Regions from separate parts of the Clostridium sp. CM036 genome, predicted to be linked through region 2. Evidence: predicted binding sites of a transcription regulator. Region 2 holds the regulator's gene; the other holds the start of a gene.

Region 1 (9,938 bases), 1.3 Mb from region 2:
ATACCCAGAAAAAATATTATTACTATAACTATGCCTGGTTTTGGAACTACAGATAGGACTTATATGAATGCAATAAACCTATGTAAAAATTTAGGAACAGAACTCAGAGAAATTAATATAGTAGATGCATGTCTGAAGCATTTTAAAGACATAGATCATCCAGTGGAAAAACATGATATAACTTATGAAAATGTTCAAGCAAGAGAAAGAACTCAAATTCTTATGGATGTTGCAAATAAGGAAGGTGGACTCTTAATAGGTACTGGAGATTTATCAGAACTCGCCTTAGGTTGGTGCACATATAATGGTGATCATATGTCTATGTATTCCGTAAACTGCTCAATCCCTAAGACTTTGGTGAGATATTTAGTTAAATATGTAGCAGATAAAGAAGCTTCAAAGGAAGTAACAGACATTCTTTTAGATATCCTTAACACTCCTATAAGTCCTGAGCTTCTACCCAAAGATAAGAACGGTCAAATAACTCAAAAAACTGAAGACATAGTAGGACCATATGAATTACACGACTTTTTCCTTTATTATTTTATGAAGCAAGGTACTTCGCCAAGTAAAATATTATTTTTAGCTAAAGAAGCTTTCAAAGCTGATTACTGCGAAAAAGATATACGCAAATGGTTAGATAAATTTATAAAAAGATTCTTTACCCAACAATTTAAACGTTCAGCTCTGCCAGACGGTCCAAAAGTAGGAACTATAAGTGTATCCCCAAGAGGAGATCTTAGAATGCCGTCAGATGCTAGTTTTAATTCTTTTCTTTAGATTTCTGAAAAAAGTGCATATGTTTTGTGAAGTTTATATAACAACCTTTACAAAATATGTGTACTTTTTCATTTATAAATATCTACAATTAATCCTGAAATTTCATCAATAGTGTTTATATATTTGCCAATTTTTTTTATAATAGTATACTTATATGGTAACTATTATAGATTAAAAGTATAGGTTCATACTTTTAAGGGCATTTCTACTGATATAATCAAAAATTTAAACTATTTGAGGTGAGAAAAACGAAAAGATTACTTAATATGTTTTGGACTTTCTTTAAAATTGGAGCTTTTACCTTTGGTGGAGGTTATGCAATGATACCACTCATTGAGACTGAAGTTGTAAGTAAAAAACAATGGCTTTCAAAAGAAGATTTCATGGATATAATTGTTGTTTCCCAAACTTTTCCTGGAGCTTTAGCAGTTAATAGTAGTATATTTATTGGTTATAGAATTAACGGCCTACTTGGCGCTATCATCGGGCTTCTAGGTGTGATTTTACCTTCATTTTTCATAATATTATGCATTGCAGTTTTCTTTATGCAATTTAGAGATTATTATTATGTTGATTTAGTTTTCAAAGGCATTTCTGCTGCAGTACCAGTTCTTATACTCATAGCTGTAGTAAGCTTATCCAAATCTTTAAAGAAAAGCTATGTAAATCTTATTATAATCTTAATTTCTATGGTAAGTATACTATTTTTTAATGTACACCCTGTTATAGTTATACTTTTATCTGGTTTATACGGGATTATATTTCTTGGAAAGAAGGTGAAGTAAATGTCTATTTTAATTAAAATTTACCTATCGTTCTTTAAAATAGGTGCCTTTAGCTTTGGTGGAGGCTATGCTATGCTTCCACTTATCGAAAGAGAAATTGTATCCACTAATAATTGGATTACCTTTAAAGAGTTTGTTGATATTATTGGTATATCACAAATGACTCCGGGACCTATAGCAATAAATTCAGCTACCTTTGTAGGTTATAAAGTTTCTGGAGTACTCGGTGCTATTTCTGCAACCCTAGGCGTAGTTTCATTTTCTTTTATCTTAGTTTCCATAGCTAATCACTATATTTTAAAATTTAAGGAATCCTATATAATGAAGGCCGCACTATCCGGTATGAGGCCTGCACTAATTGGCCTTATAATCTCTGTATTCTTATCCATGGGAAGGGAATCATATAAAGATATTAAAAGTATAATAATTGGAATTATAATTTTAGGAATATTATTAACTAATAAACTCCATCCAATTTTAGTAATAATAATTTCAGGAATATTAGGTATTGTATTTTATTTTTAATAAATTAAACGGTAACAACAAATACTATACACGAGGTGGTATTTATGTTTTTTAACAAAACTATAGCGGAAGTTCTAAAAGAATTAGGATCCAATCCACTAACAGGACTTTCTCAAAAAGAAACAGCCCTAAAAAGAGAAAAATTCGGACTAAATGAGTTAGAAAGTAAAAAGCCTAAAACTTTAATATCTATGTTTTTTTCCCAATTAAATGATATTTTAATTTATATTTTAATTGCAGCTGCTGTAATTTCTGCCCTCCTTGGTGAAACAAGTGATGCAGTTATAATTGCTATTGTAATTGTTATTAATGCTACAGTCGGAATTATTCAAGAGTCAAAAGCTGAAAAAGCTCTTGATGCACTAAAAAAATTATCTACGCCTAAGGCTGTAGTTAGACGCGATGGGCAGTTAAAAGAAATTCCATCTAACGAAGTTGTACCTGGTGATATTATTATTATTGACGCTGGAAGATATGTGCCTTGCGATTTACGGCTTATTGAAACTGCAAATTTAAAAATTGAAGAATCTACACTTACAGGAGAATCTGTGCCAGTAGATAAAGATGCATCCCTAGTCTTAACTGGTGATGATATTCCACTCGGCGATCAAAAGAATATGCTCTTCATGTCAACACTCGCAACTTATGGTAGAGGTATAGGCATTGCCGTATCTACTGGAATGAATACTCAGCTAGGTAAAATTGCTAAAATGCTAGATGAAAAAGTAGACGACCAGACCCCCTTTCAAAAAAAACTGGCTGAACTTGGAAAATACCTAGGAATAGGTGCGTTGTTTATATGTGCTCTTATGTTTATAGTAGGCGTTCTCCAAAAAAGAGATATTTTTGAAATGTTACTTACATCTATTAGTTTAGCAGTAGCTGCGATACCTGAGGGTCTTCCTGCAATAGTCACTATAGTACTTGCTATGGGCGTTCAAAAAATGATAAAAAAGAATGCAATTGTACGTAAATTACCCGCAGTTGAAACTTTAGGTTCAGTAAATATTATATGTTCAGACAAGACAGGAACATTAACTCAAAATAAAATGACTGTAACAAAATTCTATACAGATGGCCTCTTAGGTAATATAACCAATCTAAACATTAATGACAATGAGCATAAGCTCTTACTTGAGAATCTTATTTTATGTAATGATGCTACGTACTCTGAGGGTTCAAAAACAGGTGACCCCACTGAAATTGCTTTACTAGTAGCTGGGGTAACTTACAATATATTTAAAGACCATTTAGAAAAAATCCATAAAAGAATCGCTGAGATTCCTTTTGAATCAGATAGAAAATTAATGACTACTGTAAATAAATATGATAATGAATATTATGTAATGACAAAAGGGGCTATTGATAATCTCTTAAAACTATGTACTAAAGCCTGTATTAAAGGCAATATAATAGAAATTACTCCAGTCATAAAAGAAGAAATATTAGATGTGTCTAATAAAATGTCTGATGATGCTTTAAGAGTTCTAGGCGCAGCTTATAAAATTCTTCCAACATCTCATGTGGATATTGATTCTTTAGAAAGTGATTTAATACTTATTGGCCTGGTAGGTATGATAGATCCACCTAGACTGGAAGTTAAGGATTCTATTTCTGTGTGCACGAATTCCGGAATAAAAACTGTAATGATAACCGGCGATCACCAAAACACAGCTTTTGCTATAGCGAAAGACCTTAATATTACTAAAGATCCCCTAGCAGTTATGTCTGGCTCTGAGCTTGATAAACTTTCAGATGAAGAACTAAATAGTAAAATTGATAATATAAGGGTATTCGCAAGAGTGTCTCCAGAGCATAAAGTAAAAATTATAAATGCTCTTAAATCCAAAGGAAACATTGTATCAATGACTGGTGATGGAGTAAATGACGCGCCATCCCTGAAAATGGCAGATATAGGTGTAGCCATGGGTATAACAGGTACTGATGTAGCTAAAGGTGCTGCTGATATGATATTAATAGACGATAACTTTTCAACTATCGTTTCCGCTATAAAGGAAGGAAGAAATATCTTCACAAATATCAAGAAAACTGTAGTATTTCTTATTTCCTGTAATGTTGGAGAAATTATAGCGCTATTTCTTGCAATACTTTTAGGTTGGGCATCGCCACTTAGACCTATCCATATATTATGGGTTAACTTAATTACAGATACGCTTCCAGCTTTAGCTTTAGGTGTAGATCCTGGCGACCCCGACGTAATGAAGTATAAACCACGCAACCAAAAAGATGGTTTATTTAAAGGTTCAACATTAAGTTTACTTCTTAACGGATTGTTAATAGGTTTAGTAACTTTAGCAGCCTTTATAATAGGTGCAAAATATTATAGTGGCATAACTAACTTATTCCCACTATTCCCTAAAAACATTTCACAAGATGCTTTAAAACATGCACAAACTATGGGATTTGTAGTACTTAGTGTTTCTCAGCTTGTTCATTCTTTAAATATGAGAAATAATAAAAAATCCATATTCCAAATAGGTTTATTTTCAAACAAATATTTAATTGCAGCTATAGTTTTAGGTATACTGCTACAAGATTTGATAATAACTATTCCACCTCTAGCAAATGCTTTTAGTGTTCATGCTTTAAGTTTAGCAGATTGGGGTATCGTTACTATTTTAGCCTTAATGCCATTACTTTTTAATGAAATTGTAAAGATATTTAAACGTAGTTCATCTAAAATATAAATAGTAAAAGGCCGATGAGTTAACTCATCAGCCTTTTACTATTATAAATATATCTAATTACTTTAATCTAGTACCTTCTTCATCTTGATGGATTAGCCCATTTTTCATAAGTCCTCCTAATGCCCTTTTAAATGCATTTTTGCTTGTTTTAAAAACTTTCTTTATATCATCTGGAGAACTTTTATCATTGTATGGCATAAAGCCATCACTTTTATCTAAGTATTCTATTATTTGTTCCTCAACTACATCTCTTTCTTCTAGTCTTGGTTTTCTTGCTGTTACGTCCATTTTGCCATCTTCATAATATTTTTTCACTCGTACACTTAATCTATCTCCTGGTATTACACTCATATAATTCTCATTTCTTAGAATAACCGCTCTATAAATATCATCAATAGCTATCATTACGGTACCATTAGTCTGGATTCCGTATACTGTTCCTTCCACTTCCTCATCAATATCATATGAATCTGTATCGTATAAATATTTATCAATAAAAGTAGTGGCCGCTATTCTTCCAGTCTTATCTAAATATATATAAAAAAGATATTTTTTGCCTGTTTCTAATTTGTAATTTTCCTCCTTAAAAGGAACTAATACGTCTCTTTCTAAACCAATTTCTACAAAACTTCCTATTGCAGTCATGTCAATTACTTTAAGGTAGGCTAAATCACCAACCTTTGCAAGAGGTTTTTTTAAAGTTGAAATTAACCTATCACTTGAGTCCCTATATACGAAGGCTTCAACTTCATCATCAATATTAAGTGCTCTACCTAAAGTACTTTTCATTGGCAATAATATATCATCACTAGTGTTTTCAGTCTCTGCGCCCAAATAGTACCCAAATTCTGCTCGCCTAGCTACTTTTAAATTATTAAATTCTCCTATTTTTATCATTTATTATCTCCTACCTTTTTTAAACTTTTGACCAATCTATATATTTGTTAAATTTATCAACATATTGTACTAAATATTTTCTATAAACATGTATTTATATTTCTGCTCATCTGTCACCTTTTCTATTCCATTTAATATTATCATTTTTCGCGCTCTATAACAATCTAAATTAAGGTATGGTCATTTATTTGTTTTGTATTATATTTCATTGAAAGCTCTACATAATGCTGAGCTGATTTTTTTAATCCTTCCTTTTCCTCTGTAGTTAGTTCGCGAATGACCTTTGCCGGCACTCCCATACAAAGAACCCCTGAGGGTATTTTCTTTCCTTGAGTAACTAAGCTACCAGCGCCAATTATAGTATACTCCCCTATTTCTGCTCCATTTAGTATAGTACTTCCCATTCCAATTAAAGCATAACTTGAAATTTTACAACCATGTATTATGGCATTATGTCCTATAGTTACATACTCTCCAATATTAACCGAAAATTCATCATCATTATGTACTGTACAATTGTCTTGAATATTTGTATAAGAACCTATAGACATGGAATTCATATCGCCTCTTAATACAGCTCCAAACCAAATACTACTGTACTCTCCTATAGACACATTTCCTATAACATCTGCACTGTAAGCAATATAAGAATGTTTATGTACATTAGGTATTTTTCCATCAAATTGATGTATCATAATTTCATCATCACCTCTTCCAAAATAATAAATACGTAGGTTTATTATGCATAATAATAAATATTTAGGTTTATTATTTTACATAATAATAAATATTTAGGTTTATTATTTTACATAATAATAAATATGTATTTATTATACTACTATATTATATAAATTTGCCGTTTATTCGTCATATTTTTGGTTAATATTTAATGTTGATTTTTATTTGATTCTATTATATAATACCATCTGTAGTTATAATTCTTTTTCTACTTACTACATATGGTGTTATACTAATATAACACATAATAATTAAACTAAATAATCAAGAAAATCTTTTAGTGTAGTAATATCAACCATACAGAAGTATGTTTTACATAATTTAGACTTAATCTTAATTATCATGCAACTAATAGGAGGTGAATATACTAGCTTTTTAAGCTAGTATTAATTATGGCGGAGATAAAAAATTTAATCAAACGATTTTATACAAAGGAATTAGAAAAAGATAAAACTATTACTGTTTTTGATTTATTCAAATGGAAAAAGGTAAATGTTTTTTTAAAAGACCATAAAACAAATAAAGTGCTTTTAGATATGAAGGCTTTAGAATTTCCAGAGCATTACTCTCAAAATTCTTGCGATATTATTGCTTCAAAATATTTCAGAAAATCTGGTGTTAATAATAAGCAAGGTTATGAGGATAGTATGAAAATGGTAGCTCATAGACTTGTTAATTTTTGGTGTGAATCCTTGACTGATGAGACTATTATTAAATCTCAAGAGGAAAAAAGCATTATTTATGATGAATTAATATATGCATTTTTAAATCAAATGTTTGCACCAAATTCTCCTCAATGGTTTAATACGGGCCTTAACCTATCCTATGGTATAAAAGGCGAATCATTAGATAATTTTTATTACGATGAAAAAGAAAAAATGATAGTTAAAAGCGAAGATGCTTATACAAGGACTCAAGCTTCAGCTTGTTTCATTCTATCAATCCAAGATAAACTACTTGGCAATCATTCAATCTCTGAGCAGTATGTAACAGAGACTAAATTATTTAAAGGTGGCTCTGGCACCGGAACTAACTTCTCATCCATAAGAGGTATAGGTGAAAGATTATCTAGTGGTGGAGTTTCATCAGGTCTTATGAGTTTTTTAAGAGGACTTGACAGAAATGCTGGAGCTATAAAATCTGGTGGAACTACAAGGCGTGCTGCTAAGATGCTATGCCTTGATATCAATCACCCTGAAATAATGGAGTTTATGACTTGGAAAGCTAAAGAAGAAGATAAAGTACGCGCTCTTACTAAAATGGGTTATGATGGTAGCTTTGAAGGAGAGGCTTATGAGACTGTATCTGGCCAAAATGGAAACAACTCCATAAGATTCTCAGATGAATTTATGATGAAAGTTGATACCTTATCGAAAAATCCTAATCAGACTATTACTCTTAAAGGGAGATGTGATTCCACAGTTGATGCAGACATAAGTGTTAAGACGCTATGGGATACCTTTAATACCGCTGCTTGGCAATGTGCTGATCCAGCGCCTCAATTTGATGACACCTTTAATGCATGGCATACTTGCCCCGGTGGAGAAGATGGAGTAGTTAATGCTAAACATAATAGAATTAATTCGACTAATCCTTGTGGAGAATATGCTTTTTTAGATGATACCTCTTGTAATTTAGCTTCTATTAATATTTATAAATTTTATGATGCTTTGACTAAAAAATTTGATGTAGATGGATATGTCCATCTAATAGGACTTACTCAATTAGTCCTTGAATCCTCCATTCATTGGGGCCAGTTTCCAACTGAAGATATAGCAAGAAAAAGTTATTTATTTAGAACCACAGGTCTTGGGCTTTCAAATTTAGCTTCTTTATTTATGGTAATGGGCTATGCCTATGACTCAGAAGATGCTAGAAATATAGCTGCAGCGCTAAGTGGAATAATGACTGCACAGGCTTATTATGTATCATCCCTACTTTCAAAAGAACTAGCTCCTTTTGAAAAATATGAAATCAACAAAAAACATATGCAAATAGTTATAAGGAATCATGCAAGAGCTGCTGGAGCTCTAAATAGTAACTATGAACATTTGAATTATGATCCTATAAAAGTTAACCATGATATTTTAGGTAATGATTCCCTAAGCAATATAAGTGAAACCTTAAAAAACTGTTGGTCAAAAGTACTAAGCAGTGGTGAAAAATATGGTTTTAGAAATGCTCAAGTTACAGTTCTAGCTCCTACTGGCACTATTTCTTTTGCAATGGATTGTGGTGCAACCTCAGTTGAACCATATTTCAGCCATTTTATTTATAAAAAATTATCTGGTGGTGGATTTATGACCATCGTAAACCCTGTAATTAAAGACTCATTGGATAACCTTGGATATTCCGAAAGTGAAACAAATGATATTCTTGATTATATTCTAAGAAAAGAAAAGGTTGATGAAAACGGCTTTGAATATGAAAAAATCATTGATGGAAAAATTGAGGGTGCTCCACATTTAAAGGTAGAACATTTGCCTATATTCGATACAGCAAACAAATGCGGTAGCGGAAAAAGATATATTTCATTTATGGGACATGTTCTCATGATGGCGGCAATAACCCCAATGATATCAGGTTCTATATCAAAGACTGTAAATCTACCTAAAAATGCTACCATAGAAGACTTTAAAGAAGTGATATTAAATTCTTGGAAGCTAGGCGTGAAAGGTATCTCCTTATATAGAGATGGTTCAAAAGCAAGTCAACCTTTAAACACTACTTTATCTGTTGACAAAGAACTGTTACTTGAGGATTTATCATACGAGGCTCTTTTAAAGAAAGCAAAGTCATTACAAGAAACTTCAAACCACTCCACAAGAGAAAAGCCAATTGGAATACGTTATGGAACTACTCATCCTGCTCAAATTGATGATGTAAAAGTCTATACTACGATAAATAGGCGCTCAAACGGAGAAATTTCTGAAATATATATAACTACAGATAGGGAAGGTACTATAATTACTGGATTATTGAATTCTCTTTCAAAGGCAATTTCAGTAATGCTTCAGCATCATGTACCTGCGCAAGCCATTTCTAAAATGCTTCGCGGACAAAAATTTGAACCTTATGGTTTTGTACAAAAGCATCCTTATATTAAATCTGTTTCTTCTATATCTGATTTAATTAGTAAGATTATTGATATAGAACTAGGAGATTATAGTAGATGTCAAATCAAACCTGAAAATTACGACAACGCTAATATACCTAAAAATCCACTAATGCCTGGTGAGACTGAAATTTCAACTGGCCTAGCAGACGCTGAGAATGTCCTCGCCCCTACTAACATAAGCACAGACACTATCCAAGGGGAAAGATTATACTCTGAAACCTGCTCTCATTGCTCAAGTACTAGGCTTGTTAGAAACGGAACTTGTAAAGTTTGCCTTGAATGTGGAACTACTACTGGATGTAGTTAGCTTCAACAAACCAAAATCTCACAATTATTTTGTGACAGTTAAAAAGTATTAAATATTATATATATAGACACATTCAAAAG
Region 2 (9,938 bases):
AGCGAAGGTGAAAGATTAAAGCTTAAATATGGAAGCTTAATTAAAGAAAATGGAGAAAACGTTGAGAAAATTAGAGTCAAAGATTCTTATGATAATTTAATGGAAATTGATAATAATTTATTAGTTGATATAATTTATGCTAGAGTAGATGAGTTATTACATTTAATTAAAAGAAACCTAGTAAATAGTGGATTTTATAATGAAACTTCTGGAGTAGTAATAGTTGGTGGAGGTATAGCTTTATTAAGAGGCACTAATGAACTCAGTAAAGTTATACTCGATAAGTCAGTGAGAATAGGTTCACCAGAGTATGTAGGAGCAGCTAGCCCTATATATGTTACAGCAGTAGGTATAGTGCTTCAAGCTGTTAATAATATTAAAACTAGTAATAGTTCATTGGAAGAATCAGATGAACATTCATATGATAACAAATGGTCAAAAAACAAAAATATAAAAGTAGAAAATGGATTTGCATCAAAAATAAAAGGTTTTTTTGCAGATTTTTTCTAAAGAGGAGGTAGTGTTGTGCTAGATTTTGATGTTGATGTTCAAGAATTTGCTCAAATTAAAGTAATTGGGTGTGGAGGCGGAGGAAACAATGCTATAAACAGAATGATTATAGAGGGACTCAAAAACGTGGAGTTTATAGCGATAAATACGGATAAACAAGCTTTAATTCTTTCTCATGCAGTTCAAAAAATTCAAATTGGTGATAAGTTAACTAAGGGGCTAGGAGCAGGCGCTAATCCAGAAATAGGTATGAAAGCGGCAGAAGAAAGTAAAGAAGAAATTTCTCAAGCAATAAAAGGAGCGGATATGGTATTTATTACTGCAGGTATGGGAGGCGGTACAGGTACTGGAGCTGCACCTGTAGTTGCAGAAATCGCTAAATCCATGGGAATACTTACTGTAGGAGTTGTAACAAAACCATTCCCTTTTGAAGGCAGAAAAAGAATGATTAATGCTGAAATCGGAATAAAAACGCTTAAAGAAGTAGTTGATACTTTAGTAACAATTCCAAATGAAAGATTATTAACAATGGTAGATAAAAAAACTACATTGATGGACTCTTTCAAAATGGCAGATGATGTTTTAAGACAAGGTATACAAGGTATATCTGATTTGATTACTATACCCGGTCTTGTAAATTTAGATTTTGCAGATGTGAGAACAATTATGCTTGCTAAAGGTCTTGCACATATGGGTGTTGGTAGAGCCTCTGGTGATAATAGATCTCAAGAGGCAGCAAAACAAGCTATTTCAAGCCCGTTACTAGAAACTTCTATAGTCGGTGCTACAGGTGTACTTTTAAATATTACTGGTGGAATGGACTTAGGTTTACTTGAAATAAATGAGGCTGCGGAAATTGTACAAGGTGCAGCTGACCCAGACGCTAATATTATATTTGGTGCAGTTATAGATGAAGACCTAAAAGATGAAATAAGAATAACAGTTATTGCAACTGGTTTTGAAAGTGACAAAGTTGTGCAAAATAAAACTGTCCCAAAGCCTAAAGTAAAAGAACCAGTTAATCCTATTGAAGAAGTTGCATATACTAAAGAGTATGGAGATTCTGATTTAGAAATTCCAGCTTTTTTAAGAAGACAAAGCAAGTAATAAATAGTAAAGTGCCTTTTGGCACTTTATTTGCGTTTAGGGCAATTTTAATTGCTAATAGGACATAATCTCTATGCAAATTCACTGAGTTAACTTAAGTCGTTTTAGAGGGGCTAGTTAACGTGGTGAATTAATAAGGAATGGTCCTTTTTTTTACTTTGTATTTCCTAACACAATATGGGAAAAAATGGTGATTTATAGAAGAATAAAAATAAAAAAATATTGTAAAAAATGACAAAATTTTGATTGCATAAGTTATATAATAATTTTAAAGGAGGAAGAGCAAGTGATAGTATATATAGATGTCCTTATATTAGTGAATTTTATAGTTAATCTATTCATATTGCATATTACAGTTCAAACATTAAGAAAAAGAGTAAATCTTATATGGATGTGTCTTTCAAGTTTTATAGGCAGCTTATATGTATTAACAGTAGTCTATCCAAAGCTTAGATACTTGACATATTTGCCTTTTAAAATATTAGTACCAGTCGCGATGATTTTAATTGTTTTTAGAGAAAAAAACATTTTATTCAATATTAAGGCTTCTTTAATATTTATATTATATTCAATACTTTTAGCTGGAATGTGTTTATTTATACAAATGAACAATAGTAAAAATATGTCATTTGATATAATCATAATAAATTTTCCTTACGAAAAATTAATGCTTTCAGTAATGATAATTTATATATTGATATACAGGATCATGATTTTTATTGGAGATAGAAAAAAAATATCAACACTTATATACACTGTTGATATAATAAATAAAAGCTATAAAAAAACTATTAAGGCATTTTTAGATACTGGAAATGAGCTTCGTGAACCTGCTACCAACTTACCAGTATTAATTGTTGAACGGGATATTTTAAGCGAAATTTTGTTAGAAAGAAACAACACTTACTTTATTCCTTATAATGTAGTGAATGGCACTAATGGAAGGCTTATAGGGTTTAAACCACAGTATATTAATATTCATATTGATAAAAAGAATGTTGAAACAAGAGATGTAATTATAGCATTTTGTGAGTATAAATTAAGCAAAGATAATGACTATAACGCTCTTATGTCTAGAGGGATACTCAGTTAGATGATTTAATAGGAAATGATCGCTATGTGCTAATAATATAGATGGGGAGGAAATTATGTTCAATTTTAAAGTGATGTTAAACAAGTTATTTGCTAAATTCAAAATATTTTCAAACAATTTGTTTTATATAGGAGGGAACGATGCATTGCCACCTCCTTTAACTAAGGATGAAGAGTATGAGTTAGTAGTTAAATTAGATACAGGTGATAAGCAGGTGAGAGCTACCTTAATTGAAAGAAATTTAAGACTGGTAGTATATATAGCAAGGAAGTTTGAGAATACAGGCTTAAATGTTGAAGATTTAATTTCTGTAGGAACCATAGGGCTTATAAAAGCAGTTAATACTTTTGATCCTGAAAAGAACATTAAGCTAGCTACATATGCTTCAAGATGTATAGAGAATGAAATTTTAATGTATCTTAGGCGAAATAGTAAAATTAAAACAGAAATTTCTCTTTATGAGCCTCTAAATGTTGATTGGGACGGTAATGAATTGCTGCTCTCAGACATTATTGGAACGGACAACGATGTGGTTTATAATATTATTGAAGAAGATGTAGATAAACAATTGCTTTGGCTTGCTATGCAACGTTTAAATTCAAGAGAAAAAGAAATTGTTCAATTAAGATTTGGCTTAAATGGAACCATAGAAAAAACACAAAAAGAAGTGGCTGATATACTTGGAATATCACAATCTTATATCTCAAGGCTTGAAAAAAGAATAATAAAAAGATTACAAAAAGAAATAAATAAAATGGTATAGGGGCCGCAAGTGATATGCTCCCCTTATGGTGAATTGAACCCTAAAAGTTGAACAAAATATTTGAACAAAATATTTCATGTATGGGACTAGTAGTTTAATGTAACTGCTGGTCCTTTTACGCTACTGATTTTCTATAATTAACTGGACTTAACCAATTCAAACTTTGTTTGATTCGATCATTGTTATAGTATTTGATATAATCGATTAATTCCATCTTTATTTCTTCCATTGATGTAAATTCCCTTATATACAATAGCTCAGTTTTTAAAATACTAAAAAAGTTTTCTACTACTGCATTATCATGACAGGTTGCTTTACGTGACATACTTTGTTGAATTCCTTTTGCTATTAATTTATTTCGATATGATTTTTGTTGATATTGCCATCCCTGATCCGAATGCAAAATAAGTCTCGTGTTATCGGGTATTTTTCTAAAAGCCTCTTCCAATGTATGATTAATTTGCATCATATTTGCATGGTCATTAAGATCATAACTAATAATTTCACGATTATATAAATCCAGAATTACTGATACGTATGTTTTTTGCCCACAAAATGAAATTTCACTGATATCCGTTACCCATTTCTGATTAGGTTTGTCCGCTTTAAAATTCCTGTTTAATATGTTAGGTGCGATTTTCCCAACATCACCCTTATAAGAGTTATATTTCTTCATTCTTACACAACAAAACAGTCCCAGAGAATTCATTAATTTTAGTACCGTCTTATGATTAATTATATATCCGAGTTTGTGTAACTCCGCTGTAATACGTCTGTAACCATATGTTTTTTTATTTTTATCAAAGAGTTCTATAATCTTTTGCTTTATTTTTTTATACTTATCTAGTCTGTTCATTCGTTTTATATAATAATAGTAAACACTGTGTGGAATTTGTGCTATATCTAAAAGCAGCGTGATTGTGTATTTATGCCTTAATTCATAGATTACTGTTACCTTTTCTTTGGTGTTTGCCTGGATTGAATTAAGGCATTCAATTTTTTTGTGTAATCTAGCTCCGCACGAAGACGCTCGTTTTCATTGTAAAGAGCCTTCTCCGTTTTTGTTTGTAAATCGCTTAGTTTTAAGTTTTTACAAGTGCTGATTATATTCTTTATAGGTTCTCCTTTTTTTCGGCCACGATGATCTATAGCTAAAAATTCTTTGCCATTTTCAATATAGAGTTTTTTCCATCTAAGAACTAAAGATTCATTAAGATTATATTTAGAACATATCTCATGTTTTGAAAGACCACTATTTATTAATTCTTCTGCAACCTTTATTCGAAAGTCACCTGTATATTTATTCCGTTTTCCATTACGAGGTATAAGTGCATCGTCGCCATGTAACTCCTGAATTTTTTCCCATCCTCGTATTGTTTGGGGAGCGACATCATATTTTCTTGCTAGAGCATTGCGTGAGCCATTATTAGCTTTCTTCCATTCATCAAGTATTTCTAAACGCTTTTCAAGTGTGTATTTTACTTTCAAAAAAAATCACCCCTTATATAAACAATTATAATACTTTGTCCAATAAAAGGGGAGCAGTTCATGGTAGACAGTTAAAATAATAAAACTGTTTACTATAAGGAGGGCTATTTTTTTATGGGAAGAAAATCAACTATATCAGACCAACAAAAAATTAAGGCTGTAACATCATATTTAAATGGAAAAGCTAGTATGTTAAGTTTATGCAACAAACTTCAAGTACATAAGAGTTCTTTTCAAAAATGGGTAATACGATATAAATCAGAAGGTGAAGCTGGGTTAAAACATTCTAGCAAAAATACTTCTTATACTGCCAAAATCAAGATTAACATTGTAAAAGAATATCTTGATGGGCATGGCTCACTGAATGATTTATGCATTAAGTATCATATTTCGTCAAATACAGTTTTATGCAATTGGATAAAGAAGTATAATGGTCATGAAAACATAAAATCTTCTGGAACAGGAGGAAAAATAATCATGACCAAAGGACGCAAAACTTCTTATATTGAACGCATTGAAATCATAAAGTACTGTATTGAAAACAATAACAGTTATAATAAAACTGTTGAAAAATATAAGGTATCTTATCCTCAGATTTATACCTGGATGAAGAAGTATAATCAGTTTGGTATTGAAGGGCTTTTGGACCGACGTGGAAAGCCAAAGGCTGAAGAGTTAATGACAGAAGATGAAAAGCTAAAAGCTCAATACAAGCTTTTAGAAGCACAAAATAGAAGATTACGGATGGAGAATGCTCTTCTAAAAAAAATCCAAGAGATAGAAAGAAGGCGATATTAAGCGAAGCTAGATACGAAGATACTTATCTTGCAATCCAAGAATTATCTAACAAAGATAAATTTCCTATAACTGAGTTGTGCATTATAGGCGGCGTTAGCCATTCTGCATATTATAAATGGCTACACAGAGAAAAAAGTAACCGAGTATTGAAAAACGAAGAATTATTAAAGCTTATTTGTGAGTTATATGAGGAAAAAGACGGTATCTTAGGCTATCGCCAGATGACGATTAAAATCCGTAGAGAATATAATAAAAAAGTTAATTATAAACGAATTTATCGTCTGATGCAGATATTAGGATTAAAATCCGTATGCAGAAAAAAAAGATATAATTATATTAAGTCAACTCCTGAAGTTACTGCAGAAAATATTTTGGATAGAAATTTTAAAGCAGAACAAGTCAATAAAAAATGGCTTACAGATGTAACCGAGTTTAAATATGGGAGAAGTGGACAAAAGGCTTATCTAAGTGCAATATTTGATTTAGGTGATAGAAGTATTGTTTCATATGTCATTGGTCATTCTAATAATAACCAATTGGTTTATCAAACCTTTAATCTTGCTGTTAAAGTATACCCTGATGCTAAACCAATATTTCATAGTGACCGAGGTTTCCAGTATACTTCAAAAATATTTAAAGAAAAACTAAAAAAAGCTGGAATGATACAGAGCATGTCGAGGGTTGGGCATTGTATTGATAATGGTCCAATGGAAGGATTTTGGGGAATCTTAAAAACAGAAATGTATTATCTTCATAAATTTGAAGACTATGAAAGCTTAAAGAAATCGATTGAAGACTATATAGAATATTATAATAATAGACGTTATCAAAAACGTTTAAAGTGCATGACACCAATGGAATATCAGCGATATCTATTAGGTAATGCAGCATAAATAAAGCGCCTACCAAATAATAGACGCCTTACATAAAATCTTTAATTATTTCCACTGTCTACTTGACAGGGGGCAGTTCAAAGTAGGACCCTTTTTATAATTTTATTTTAGAAACCGATTTTAAAAGTTATTATTTGAAGATTAAATATTAAGCAAAATGAAACAAATAAAGAAATGTTCTAATTATAAATAATATTTTTAATAACTTATGAATATAAATAATATAAAGTGCTAGGCCTCTAAAAATAGACTAGAGTAGTGACTAGCTGGTTTAAAAAAAGGGTTTATGAAAACTTATTGGGGGTGAACAAAATGGAAAGTTTAATGTTTGCAATAAATAATTTAAGACAGATGGAAATTATAGATATAAGTTCAGGCTCAAAAATGGGATATATCAAAGATTTAAAAGTTGATTGTGAAGACTATAGAATTATTTCAATCCTAATGCCAACCCAAAAGTCATCTTGGTTCAATAAAAATAATAGTGTTGAGATACCTTGGGAAAAAGTAAAGAAAATTGGGGTAGATGTTATTCTTGTAGATGGTAGTGATGTAAATATAGAAAACGAATAGGAAAAAGTGTATAATGTTAGTATATTTGCTAACTATACTATGAAAAGGACGTGAAGGCCATTGAAATGTCCATATTGCAGCTGTGAAGAAAGTAAAGTAGTTGATTCTAGATCAACAGATGAGAATATTGCAACTAGAAGAAGAAGAGAGTGCCTAAGTTGTTTTAAGAGATATACTACATATGAAAAAGTGGAAGATGTACCTATTTTAGTAATAAAGAAGGATTCTAATAGAGAATATTTTGACAGAACGAAAATATTAAATGGCCTTATGAAGGCATGCCAAAAGAGGCCGGTGTCAAGAAAACAAATAGAAGCTATTTGTGATGAAGTAGAAAAACAGTTAAACAATGAAATGCTTACAGAAGTGAAATCAGATTATATAGGAGAAATCATTATGAGCATATTAAAAAATGTAGATGAGGTATCTTATGTGAGGTTTGCTTCAGTTTATAGGCAATTCAAAGATATTAATACATTCATGGAAGAGATAAGGAAATTAATGTCTAAGGAATGAAAATGCCCTTAGGCATTTTTTTTATAATTTTTTTTTTGAAAAACTACGAGAAAATTATGACGTAGCAGCTAAATATATTAGAGGCTGATGATATGAAACTATCAGGTAAGTAATAGAACAGTTTACTAGTGAGGATATTTAGAGTAATATTAAGGCTAGTAATAATAAACAAAAGAAAATGTATTATTGTTTATTTAAAACAATAAACTAACGCTGAAATATGGAGGGATTAACATGGCTGAAGAAAAAATATTAGTGGTTGATGATGAGGAACATATACAAGAGTTAATTAAATTTAATTTGGAGAAGAATGGTTATAAAGTTATGTGTGCTAATAATGGTATAGATGCTATAAAACTTGCTAAAGAACAATTGCCGCAATTGATGTTACTAGATTTAATGTTACCTGGAATGGATGGCCTAGATGTTTGTAAGGAAATTAGAAAAGATTCATCTATGTCAAATATGTCAATAATAATGATAACAGCAAAAGCAGAAGAAATAGATAAAATAATAGGGCTAGAGTTAGGGGCAGACGATTATATTACAAAGCCATTCTCAGTAAGGGAGCTAGTAGCAAGAATCAAAGCCATGCTTAGAAGAACCAATATGCAAGTAGCTGAAAAGTCTTTTAGTGTTGGAAATTTGACTATTGATTTTGGTAAGCACGAGGTTATTAAAGGTGAAATCAAAATTGATTTGACATTAAAGGAATTCGAACTATTGGAAATTTTGATAAAGAATAAAGGAAGAGTTATGACTAGAGACTTTTTATTAGATAAAATATGGGGTTATGAATACTTAGGAGAAACAAGAACTGTTGACGTTCACATAAGACATTTAAGGCAAAAAATTGAAGAAGATGATAAAAATCCAATGTATATCCAGACTATTAGGGGCATAGGATATAGATTTAATTTTGGAGAGTAATTATGAAAAAAAAATTACTTATATATTTGTTAAGCACTGTGATTTTTATATTTGTGGTAGTAACTGCATTATTCACGTCTATTTTTAATTATGAATATCAGCAAAATCTAAAAGGGAAGCTTCAAATTAATAACAATATGATTATTAGATTATTGCAAAGTAATAATTTAAGAGACCCTCAGAAATTTTTTATGGAGAACTTAGAAAGTTCGCAGCTAAGAGTTACCTATGTTGATAAAAATGGTAAAGTTATTTATGATTCAAATATAAGCGGGGAAACTATGGATGATCATAATGATAGGCAAGAAATAAAAGACGCAAGAAAAAGCGGCAGTGGATTTACAGTGAGATATAGTAAATCTACTGATCGGAATATGATGTATTTTGCAACCACTTTTGGTGATGGGTTTATTATTAGAAGTTCTATGCCTCTTGAAATTGTAAATGGATTAGGCAGTAAATATTTTAAGCTTTACATCTTAGCCATAATTTTTTCAGCAATAATGTCAATTTGGTTTTCTCTAAAACTATCATATATTATAGTAAAACCAATTACCGACTTGATTTTTATTACTTCAAGAATTAGTAAGGGCGAATTTCATAGAAGAGCTAGAGTATTATCAGATGGTGAAATAGGACAACTAGCTAAGAATTTTAATGAGATGGCGGATAAACTAGAGTCTACATTGAATGAAGTTACCGATAAGCAAAACAGGCTTGAGGCTATTTTGCAAAGTATGGATAGTGGAGTCATTGCTGTAGATAGAAAAAATAAAGTGATAATGATTAATCCATATGCTAAAAAAACATTTGGAATCACTAAAGATATTATAGGGCAGAATCTTCTGGATAATATAAGGGATTTTGAATTAGAAAATATCTTCCACCAAAGTGATAATGATTATAAGGAAATAAAGATAGTTTGGCCACAAGAAAGAGAACTTAGAATAAAAACTACAGATATAATTAACAGAAGCGAACATATAGGCACTGTGGCAGTTGTTCAAGATATTACAGAAGTGAAAAAATTGGAAAATATGAGAACACAATTTGTTGCTAATGTTTCTCATGAGCTTAAAACGCCTTTAACCTCTATTAAAGGGTTTGCAGAAACTCTAAAATATGTTGATGATGCTGACACAAAGGAAAAATTTTTAAATATAATCAATGAAGAAGCTGAAAGATTAACTAGATTAAGTACAGATATTTTAACACTTTCACATATAGAACAACAAAAGGAAGTTAAAAATGAAAAAATTAATATTAA

What was found. The regulator NrdR, encoded in region 2, represses ribonucleotide reductase genes. The targets are predictions, from matches to a motif close to CACNANATNTNGTG.
Region 1: the regulator NrdR is predicted to act here: its motif matches at 6,647-6,660, upstream of ACWJKE_RS09085 (vitamin B12-dependent ribonucleotide reductase).

The regions. Positions count from the first base shown of each region.
Region 1 covers NZ_CM143652.1:1,919,087-1,929,024, forward strand. Annotated here, with positions in the region: gene ACWJKE_RS09055 (NAD(+) synthase) at 1-780, shown strand, start outside; gene ACWJKE_RS09060 (chromate transporter) at 1,047-1,565, shown strand; gene ACWJKE_RS09065 (chromate transporter) at 1,566-2,090, shown strand; gene ACWJKE_RS09070 (cation-translocating P-type ATPase) at 2,135-4,798, shown strand; gene ACWJKE_RS09075 (CvfB family protein) at 4,856-5,695, opposite strand; gene ACWJKE_RS09080 (gamma carbonic anhydrase family protein) at 5,860-6,390, opposite strand; gene ACWJKE_RS09085 (vitamin B12-dependent ribonucleotide reductase) at 6,826-9,858, shown strand.
Region 2 covers NZ_CM143652.1:662,787-672,724, forward strand. Annotated here, with positions in the region: gene ftsA (cell division protein FtsA) at 1-510, shown strand, start outside; gene ftsZ (cell division protein FtsZ) at 526-1,617, shown strand; gene spoIIGA (sigma-E processing peptidase SpoIIGA) at 1,904-2,710, shown strand; gene sigE (RNA polymerase sporulation sigma factor SigE) at 2,766-3,473, shown strand; gene ACWJKE_RS03125 (IS3 family transposase) at 3,589-4,470, opposite strand; gene ACWJKE_RS03130 (transposase) at 4,425-4,961, opposite strand; gene ACWJKE_RS03135 (helix-turn-helix domain-containing protein) at 5,076-5,759, shown strand; gene ACWJKE_RS03140 (IS3 family transposase) at 5,834-6,652, shown strand; gene ACWJKE_RS03145 (YlmC/YmxH family sporulation protein) at 6,965-7,225, shown strand; gene nrdR (transcriptional regulator NrdR) at 7,286-7,741, shown strand; gene ACWJKE_RS03155 (response regulator) at 7,976-8,671, shown strand; gene pnpS (two-component system histidine kinase PnpS) at 8,674-9,938, shown strand, end outside.